Regions from separate parts of the Paenarthrobacter sp. C1 genome, predicted to be linked through region 1. Evidence: riboswitches for the same ligand, from Rfam matches in the RefSeq annotation. Region 1 holds a riboswitch; the other holds the start of a gene.
The links. Region 1 has a riboswitch for cyclic di-AMP ahead of ACNAOU_RS03685 (hypothetical protein). Riboswitches for the same ligand answer to the same signal wherever they lie in the genome.

Region 1 (3,910 bases):
TGCTGTGGGGACGGTGGGCGGACTTCTGCCCGCGCAGGACGACGCGTAACCCTGCGGCCACCCGGGCGGCCGATCCCGTCAGAACCAGCGCGGTCAAGGCGCCCGGCAATAAACCGAGGGGATTGGACGTCAGCAGGACCACAACGACGAAGACCGCAGCCCACCCCAGGGCGCGAAGTACTCTGCCGGGAATACCGCTTCCCGTTTCCGCCACCGCACCGAGCTCCCTCCTAAGCTCACGGACGGGGACCCGTCCCCGGGCGAGGTCGCGCATCAACCGCGCCATGCCGCGCAGATCGGCAAAGGCTGTCCGTACGACGTCGACGCTTGAGTTGGGATCGTCAGTCCAGTCCACGGGGACCTCGTGGACGCGCAAACCGCAGAGCTCGGCGTCGATCATGAGTTCAGTGTCAAAGAACCAGCGGTCGTCTTTGATGTAGGGGAGGAGCTTGCGTGCGGCGTCGGCCCGGATGGCTTTGAAAGCGCACTGGGCATCGGAGACGTGGGCGCCCATGAGGGTCCGCAGCAGGGCGTTGTAGCTGCGGGAAATGATCTGCCGCTGCGGGCTCAGGTTCGTGTGCGAGGCCGGTGACAGCCGGGTGCCGACAGCGACATCCGAGTGCCCGGAGAGCAGCGGGGCCAGCAAGGGTGCCAAGGCGGAAAGGTCGGCCGGCAGCTCGGCTTCCATGTAGGCCAGAATGGGCGACGGCGAGTTTTGCCAGACCTGGCGGAGCGCGTTCCCACGGCCTCTGTCCTGGAAACGGACGACGAGAAGTTCGGGCAGTTCCCGGGCCAGACGCTCGGCTATCCGAAGCGTACCGTCCGTACTGGCGTTGTCGGCAACAGTGATCCGGAACGCGTGCGGCAGTGACTCCATGAGGTGGCTGTGCAACCGGCGGAGGTTCGCCTCTAGCCGCGCTTCCTCGTCGCAGACGGGCACGGTGAGGTCCAGGACAGGAACCCGGGCGGGGACGCCCACGCCCGGGTCCTGCGGGTGGTGGACTACGGTCCCTGGATCCGTGATGGTCATGGATCCAGAATGAAGGATCAGATTATGAACGCTTTAGGCGGAAGCTGTGACACTACTGTGAGCCCCGGCAAGCACCTGTGAAAACGAAAGAAGCCGCCCCGGTTCCCGCCATCCGCTCCAGTAAGAACTGAGGCAAACGGCGGAAGCCGGGGCGGCAATCAAACAGCTTGGCTTAGTACCAGTTGTTGGCCAGGTGGAAGGCCAGTGCAGCTGACGGGGATCCGTAGCGTTCCTTGATGTAGTTCAGGCCCCACTTGATCTGGGTCTGGTAGTTGGTCTGCCAGTCAGCGCCGGCAGAAGCCATCTTGCCGGCCGGAAGGGACTGGACAATGCCGTAGGCGCCGCTGGAGGCGTTGGTGGCAGTGGTCTTCCAGTTGGATTCCTTCTCCCACAGCGTGTTCAGTGCCGTCATTTCGGCGGCGCTCCAGCCGTAGCTGCCCAGAATGCTGGCGGCGTAGGCCTTGGCAGCAGCGGGGTCATCCACAGCCTTGGGAGCAGCTGCGGCGGCTGCGGCTTCTGCGGCGGCGGCAGCAGCGGCGTCGGCTGCCTGCTTGGCGGCTGCGTCAGCGGCGGCCTTTTCGGCGGCAGCCTTTTCTGCGGCGGCCTGGTCGGCTGCTGCTTGTGCGGCGGCGGCCTGATCGGCAGCGGCTTTGTCGGCGGCAGCCTTGTCAGCGGCAGCCTTTTCGGCGGCGGCTTTGTCAGCTGCGGCCTTGTCGGCGGCAGCCTTCTCAGCTGCGGCCTTCTTGGCTGCTGCGTCAGCGGCGGCCTTGTTGTTGCTGGCCTCGGCGGCGGTCCGGGCTTCGGCCACGCGGCTTGCCTCAGGGAGAGTAAGAGCTGCGTTGGCGGCGGTTCCGAGCGATGCAACGCCCAGTGCAGCGGCGATAACGCCGGCTACTACGGACATGCGTGCACCGGACTTGCCGTCACGGGCTGCCTTCTTGAGGACTGACTGCGACTTGGTCGACGGGTTGTCGTTATGGTCGCGGTGACGCGCGGAAGGGCGCGTCTGATCGTTAAATTCAGACATGTGTGATTACCTCTCAGCGCCTGCGGAGTTAGCTGTCGGGTTCGGATGAGGTCATCCGGCCGCGCATCACGCTGCGGCTTCACCCCAAGGGCAGGCAATAAATGCCTGGGCCCGGAGACTCTGGGTCCCCCGTCTCTGCCTCGGAGAAAGTACGGACTCCGGGAAGTGGCAGAGCTCGGCGCATCCCGGATGCGGGCCAGTTGGGGCGACCCACCCTTTCGACGGTACAGGAGGTTTCTGCAGAAGTCACATTTAGGTAACAGAGATCACGACGACGGTGAGTCGCCTTGCCGGGATCGTTACAGTTGTCCGCCGCTCACGGTTGGAAGCCTCACGGCGAACTCCGTACGACCCGGACGGGAGGTCACTTCGACGCTTCCACCATGCGCTTCAACTATGGATTCCACGATCGACAGGCCCAGCCCCGACGTCCCTTCCGACCCTGACCGCGCTGCGTCGGCCCGGGCAAAGCGGGAGAAGATCCGGCCTTGGAAATCGTCCGGAATGCCGGGCCCGTTGTCCGTCACGGTCACCACTGCACTGCCGTCGGCCGAGAGCATCACGCCGGTGACAACCGTAGTTCCGGGATCTGTGTGCTTCCTGGCGTTCGAGAGCAGATTGGCCAGCACCTGGTGGAGCTGCGTGGCATCGCCGCGGACGGTGATGGGTTCATCGGGCAACGAGAGCTGCCAAATGTGGTCCGGGGCCATGACCTTCTCGTCGCTCACTGTCTCAACCACAAGCTGGGTCAGGTCCACATCGGTGACCTTGACCGGTTGGCCTTCATCCAGCCGTGCAAGCAACAGGAGGTCCTCGACCAGCGTGGTCATGCGCTCGGACTGGCTTTGGACCCTGGCCAGCGACTTCCTGCCGTCGTCCGTGAAGTTTTCGGTCATCCGCAGCAACTCGGTGTAGCCGCGGATGGCGGTTAGCGGGGTACGCAGTTCATGGGAGGCGTCGGCGACGAACTGCCGCACCTTGGTTTCGCTTTCCTGGCGGGCCTCCAGTGCGCTGGATACGTTGTTCAGCATTTGGTTCAGGGCGTAGCCGACGCTCCCTACTTCAGTGCCGGGATGGGAAGCCGACGCCGGGACCCGCACCGCAAGTGCCACCTCGCCGGCGTCGAGAGGGAGGCGTGAAACCTTGGTGGCGACTTCGGAGAGCTGCTCAAGCGGCCGCATGGTTCGCCGGATAATCACCGTGCCAACCAGGCCGATCACCACCAGACCGCCCAGCGATACCAGCACCATGGTCCAGACCAGGGACGCCTCGGCGGTCTGCTTGTCCGCCAGCGGCAGACCCGTCACGATCACGTCGTCGTAGTTTGTTGTCACGGCCACCAGGCGGTAGTCGCCGTTGGACAGGGAACGGTCCACAGGGCGGCTGTCCCGGGGGAGTGTCAGAAGTACCTGCTCGTCAGCGTCCGAAAGGGAGACCCTCTTGCCCTGGGCGTCGATCAGGCCTGAACTCCGAACAGTTGATCCGTCGATCCGGGCGTTCAGCGTCCCGGCGGCCTGGCCGCGGGCCTCCAGCGGATCCGGCCTCCCGGACGGTGCGTTCGGAAAGCTCGACGGCGGCCTGCCGAACTCGTTCGCGCGGCTGGAGGCCTGTTGAAGCTGCTGGTCCAGTTGCTTGTTGAACACCGCGTCCATGGAGGCGTAGCTGACGATTCCGACGGCGCTGCAGATTGCTACCAGCAAGGCCATGGCTACCAGCACCAGGCGGGTGCGCAAATGCCAGGTGGAGGGATTGAGCCAGCTGCGCCGGGAGCTCCTGGCAACTCCTGAAAGGGTGCCCAATGCCTAGTCCGCGGGTTTGATGACGTAGCCGGCACCACGGATGGTGTGGATCAT
Region 2 (3,910 bases), on a different replicon from region 1:
CAAGCAAGGACCGAGAACATGATCAACCAACCAGAGCCACGGCGGCGCCCCGGACGCCGCACCATCCTGGGCTTGGGCGCGGCAGTACTTGCCCTCACCGGCTGCGCAGCCCCGGACGATCTGGCCCAGCAGGCCAAGGCCGGCGATGACAAGAACTACATCGCCGGGGACGGGTCGGTCAACGAATACCCACCCGGATCACGCGGGGCCGCGGTCGCCTTGGAAGGCCGGCTGTTTGACGGGCAAAAAGTTGCTGCCCGGGACTGGGCAGGCAAAGTCGTGGTCCTCAATTTCTGGTACGCGGCCTGCGCTCCGTGCCGGGCGGAGGCCCCGGACCTGGCCGCCCTGCACACGGAATTCAAAGACCAAGGCATCTTGTTCTACGGCGTCAACGTCCGCGACGACGCAGCCACGGCCGAAGCCTTCGAACGGACCTTCAAGGTCGACTACCCCAGCTTCGATGACAGCAACGGCGGCATCCTGCTGGCCATGACCGAGTACGTCCCGCCCCGTGCAGTCCCCACCACCCTGGTGCTGGACACTCAAGGCCGCGTCAGTGCCCGGATCCTGGGGATCTCCCAAAAAGGCACTTTGAAGGCACTGATCACTACCGCAGCTGCGGGATCATGATTACCAAGCCCGCCGCCAGACCACCTAAAAGGACTTCTGCCATGACCAGCACCGCAAAACCCTCCGCGAACGTGAAACCCTCCGATCGTGGGGTTGCTTCAGCTGCTGCGGGGTTGGATATTCCCCGCATGACCCGCAACAAGCCGTTCGGGTGGCTCTTGGTCATCACCGGCGTCATCGGCTGGCTCGCCTCCGGCGCCCTGGTCCTGGAGAAACTCGAGGTACTCAAAGACCCCGGCTACAAAACCGTCTGCGACGTCAATCCCTGGATTTCCTGCGGTCAGGTCATGCAGACCTGGCAGAGTTCCGTTTTCGGATTCCCCAACATGTTCATCGGGATCGTGGCGTTCGCCGTCATCATCACCACGGGCATGGCCCTGCTTTCCGGTGCAACGTTCGCCCGCTGGTACTGGGCCGGACTGCAGGCCGGTGTCACGCTTGGGTTTGGCTTCGTCGTCTGGCTGTGGTCCCAGGCCCTGTACTCAATCCACATCCTCTGCCCCTTCTGCATGATCGTCTGGGCGGCAATGATTCCCCTGTTCGTCTGGGTCACGGCCCGGAACATCACCCATGGAGTCATCAAAGTACCCGCCGGAACGGCCCGCGTTGTCGGTGAGTTCGGCTGGATCATTACCGCGCTGCTCTACGTGGCCGTTACCGCAACCATCTTCTTCGCCTTTAGCCACGTCTTCCTGGGCACATCAGGACTCTGACGGTCGACAACCAGTCGGGGCTTACATCCATCCCTGCGGATTCACGGTCTGTCCGTTAAGAAGTACCTCGAAGTGCAGATGGCATCCGGTGGAGTTGCCGGTGGTTCCGGCCGCGGCCAGCCGCTGGCCGGCGGACACGGTCGCGCCCACGGAGGTTTCGATGGAGGCCAGGTGATTGTAGGTGCTCTTCAGGCCGTTGCCGTGGTCCACCACAATCCTGTTCCCGCCACCATAGGGGGACCATCCGGCCTCCACGACGGTCCCGGCTCCGGCGGCGAACACCGCGGTCTGGCAGGCTGCCACGAGGTCAAGGCCGGTGTGCAGCTCCCCAGTGCCTGAGATCGGGCTGGTGCGGATACCGAACGGCGAGGTGACCGACATGCCGGCCAAGGGCGCCCCGAGCCGGGCTGCTGAGACAGGTTGCGCAGGAGCAGCCGCAGCGGGGACCGGGGAGGCCGCCGGGGTCGTCGCCGCGCCGGCAGCAGCTAGGGGGGTCTTGGCGGGTACCGGCAACGGTGCCTGCTCGGTGGTGACAGCCGGCCGTTCATAACTGATCGAAGCCCCGACGGGGGCTTGGACGGGCGCGCCGGCAGCGACGGTTTCCGATGCCTGCACGGCAGGGGCCGTGCCGGTGGGGGCCGTGCCGGCATGGGCGGCGGTGAGCGCTGCGGTCAACAGCGCGGCGACGCTCAGCGTGGCGGCTGCGGTGACCTGTTTGCGGCGGCGCGCCCGCGCCCCTGCGCCTGGCAGGGGTCGGTGGCGACCGGTCGTGGGGGACATCATCGGGAGGGCCGTGCGGGGCACCAATCCTGAGGTTGGCTTTCGGCGGCGGCCATGGGGGGATACAGAAGGCAAGGGGGATCGATCCTTTCGGTTCGCCTGCGAAGTTAGCTGTCGGGTTCGGGCCAAGGAAAAAGCCCGGCCGTGCCCGGCGGCTTTCAGGCCACCGACATCACGGCTTCACCCCAAGGCAGGCTTACTGCCGATCCTGGGTCCTCCACCCCCGCCGTCAAAAAGGGATAGTCGTTTGATGCCCCCGGCGGGGTTCAGCATGGGGCATCAAGGGTCTCAGTACAGAAAAACCTGAATTAATAGTAGCCGCAAAGCATCATCGTTACAATTTCGTGACAGTACCTTCGCGTGTCGTGCAAGCGCGGACGCTATCCGGTGGCCGGTACGCAATTGCTGAGCGTCTCTTCAGATGTGCAGCCAAAGGCTCAACGAGGCCCAGTGCAGGATGGTTCCCGCGCGCCGTGATGTCCGTCCGTGGGGATTGTCCATGCCCGCGCTGCGCGGGTATCCGCCGGCCTGCGCCAGAGTCACAGTCCCATCGAGTCCAGCAGGGCGTCTTCTTCCTCGGCGCGGGAACGCTTGGGCGCGGAGGGATGACGGGGGTGCTGGAGGGTGCTTGCTGTCTCCGCGGATTCGTCCGGGATTTCACGCTCCTCACGGTGGATGCGGGCCTGTTGACGTGCCATGTATCCGAAGCCGACGAACGCCAGAACCCCGAAGGTGATCCACTGCATGGCGTAGGACAGGTTTGATCCTTCCTTGACGGCCGGTTGGGCAAGTTGCTGGGGAACTACGGCGGGCTGCGGGGACTCCGAGGCCATCACCCCGTAACTGCCTGTCATCAAGGGATAGCCCAGCTGGCTCGCGAAGTAGGGCAGGTCGATGCTGGCCAGTTGTCCCTCGGGAGCGTCCCGGCCAAGATCGGGTTCGGAGGGTTTGATGCGCACCACCGCGGAGATCTCGCCCGGTGGCGGGGCCGGCACGGCATCGGGGTATCCGGGCCGAAGGTTGCCGATCGGCAGCCACCCCCGGTTGATCACGATCGTTTCACCGGAAGCAAGCCGGAACGGAACCACTACCTCATATCCGGCAACGGAGTTATTGGGCCGGTTCCTGACGATTCTCTGGTCCTGGACAAGGTACCGGCCGGACACTGCAACGGTTGTCCACTTCGCGTCGGGGTTGGCGACCTCGAAGTAGGGGCGGGCGTCCTGAAACGGCGCGGGGGGTTTGTCGTAGTTCTCCTGGACCCTGCGGATCTCTGCCACTGTCTGGTTCCGACGGTCCATCTGCCAGTTTCCCAGGCCTATGCATGCGGCGGCGAAAAGTGCGGCCAGCAGCAGCCACCCCACCCAACGCCACGACAGCAATAATCTATACGCCACTCTTTTCCTCCCGAAGCTGCCACCGCCGTGCCAACAGGGCGCGGATGGCAGTGGCCTCGGCGGCCAGGCGGTGGTCTTCTCCTCGGGCCAGGAGGCCGTACTCGACCATCGTCCTGCCGTCCTCGTGGGTGCCGGCGCGGACCCAGACCCGGCGCCGGTTCACGTACAACGAGACCATCAGGCCTGTCACGGCCAGCAGGGAAAACGCCAGGACCCCACCTTGGGCGGGGGTGCTGCGCACATCCACTCCGATGTAGCGTTTCAGCCCGTCGAAGCTGATGCTTCCCTTGCCGTCGGGCAGCGTGTACGTGCCACCGGGTGCGAGTGTGATGCCCCCGGCGGGCAGGTCCCGGCCGTTGAGTTGGGTCAGCTTGGCCACGTCCAGGACAT

Region 2: linked by a shared signal. The riboswitch ahead of ACNAOU_RS26180 (M23 family metallopeptidase) and the one ahead of ACNAOU_RS03685 (hypothetical protein) in region 1 are both predicted to bind cyclic di-AMP.

What each region holds. Positions count from the first base shown of each region.
Region 1 covers NZ_CP186052.1:743,396-747,305, forward strand. The annotation lists gene ACNAOU_RS03680 (glycosyltransferase) at 1-1,030, opposite strand, end outside; gene ACNAOU_RS03685 (hypothetical protein) at 1,203-2,057, opposite strand; cyclic di-AMP (ydaO/yuaA leader) riboswitch at 2,063-2,224, opposite strand; gene ACNAOU_RS03690 (sensor histidine kinase) at 2,357-3,856, opposite strand; gene ACNAOU_RS03695 (response regulator transcription factor) at 3,860-3,910, opposite strand, start outside.
Region 2 covers NZ_CP186054.1:111,050-114,959, reverse strand. The annotation lists gene ACNAOU_RS26190 (TlpA family protein disulfide reductase) at 19-630, shown strand; gene ACNAOU_RS26185 (vitamin K epoxide reductase family protein) at 672-1,343, shown strand; gene ACNAOU_RS26180 (M23 family metallopeptidase) at 1,365-2,147, opposite strand; cyclic di-AMP (ydaO/yuaA leader) riboswitch at 2,206-2,379, opposite strand; gene ACNAOU_RS26175 (SURF1 family protein) at 2,663-3,520, opposite strand; gene resB (cytochrome c biogenesis protein ResB) at 3,510-3,910, opposite strand, start outside.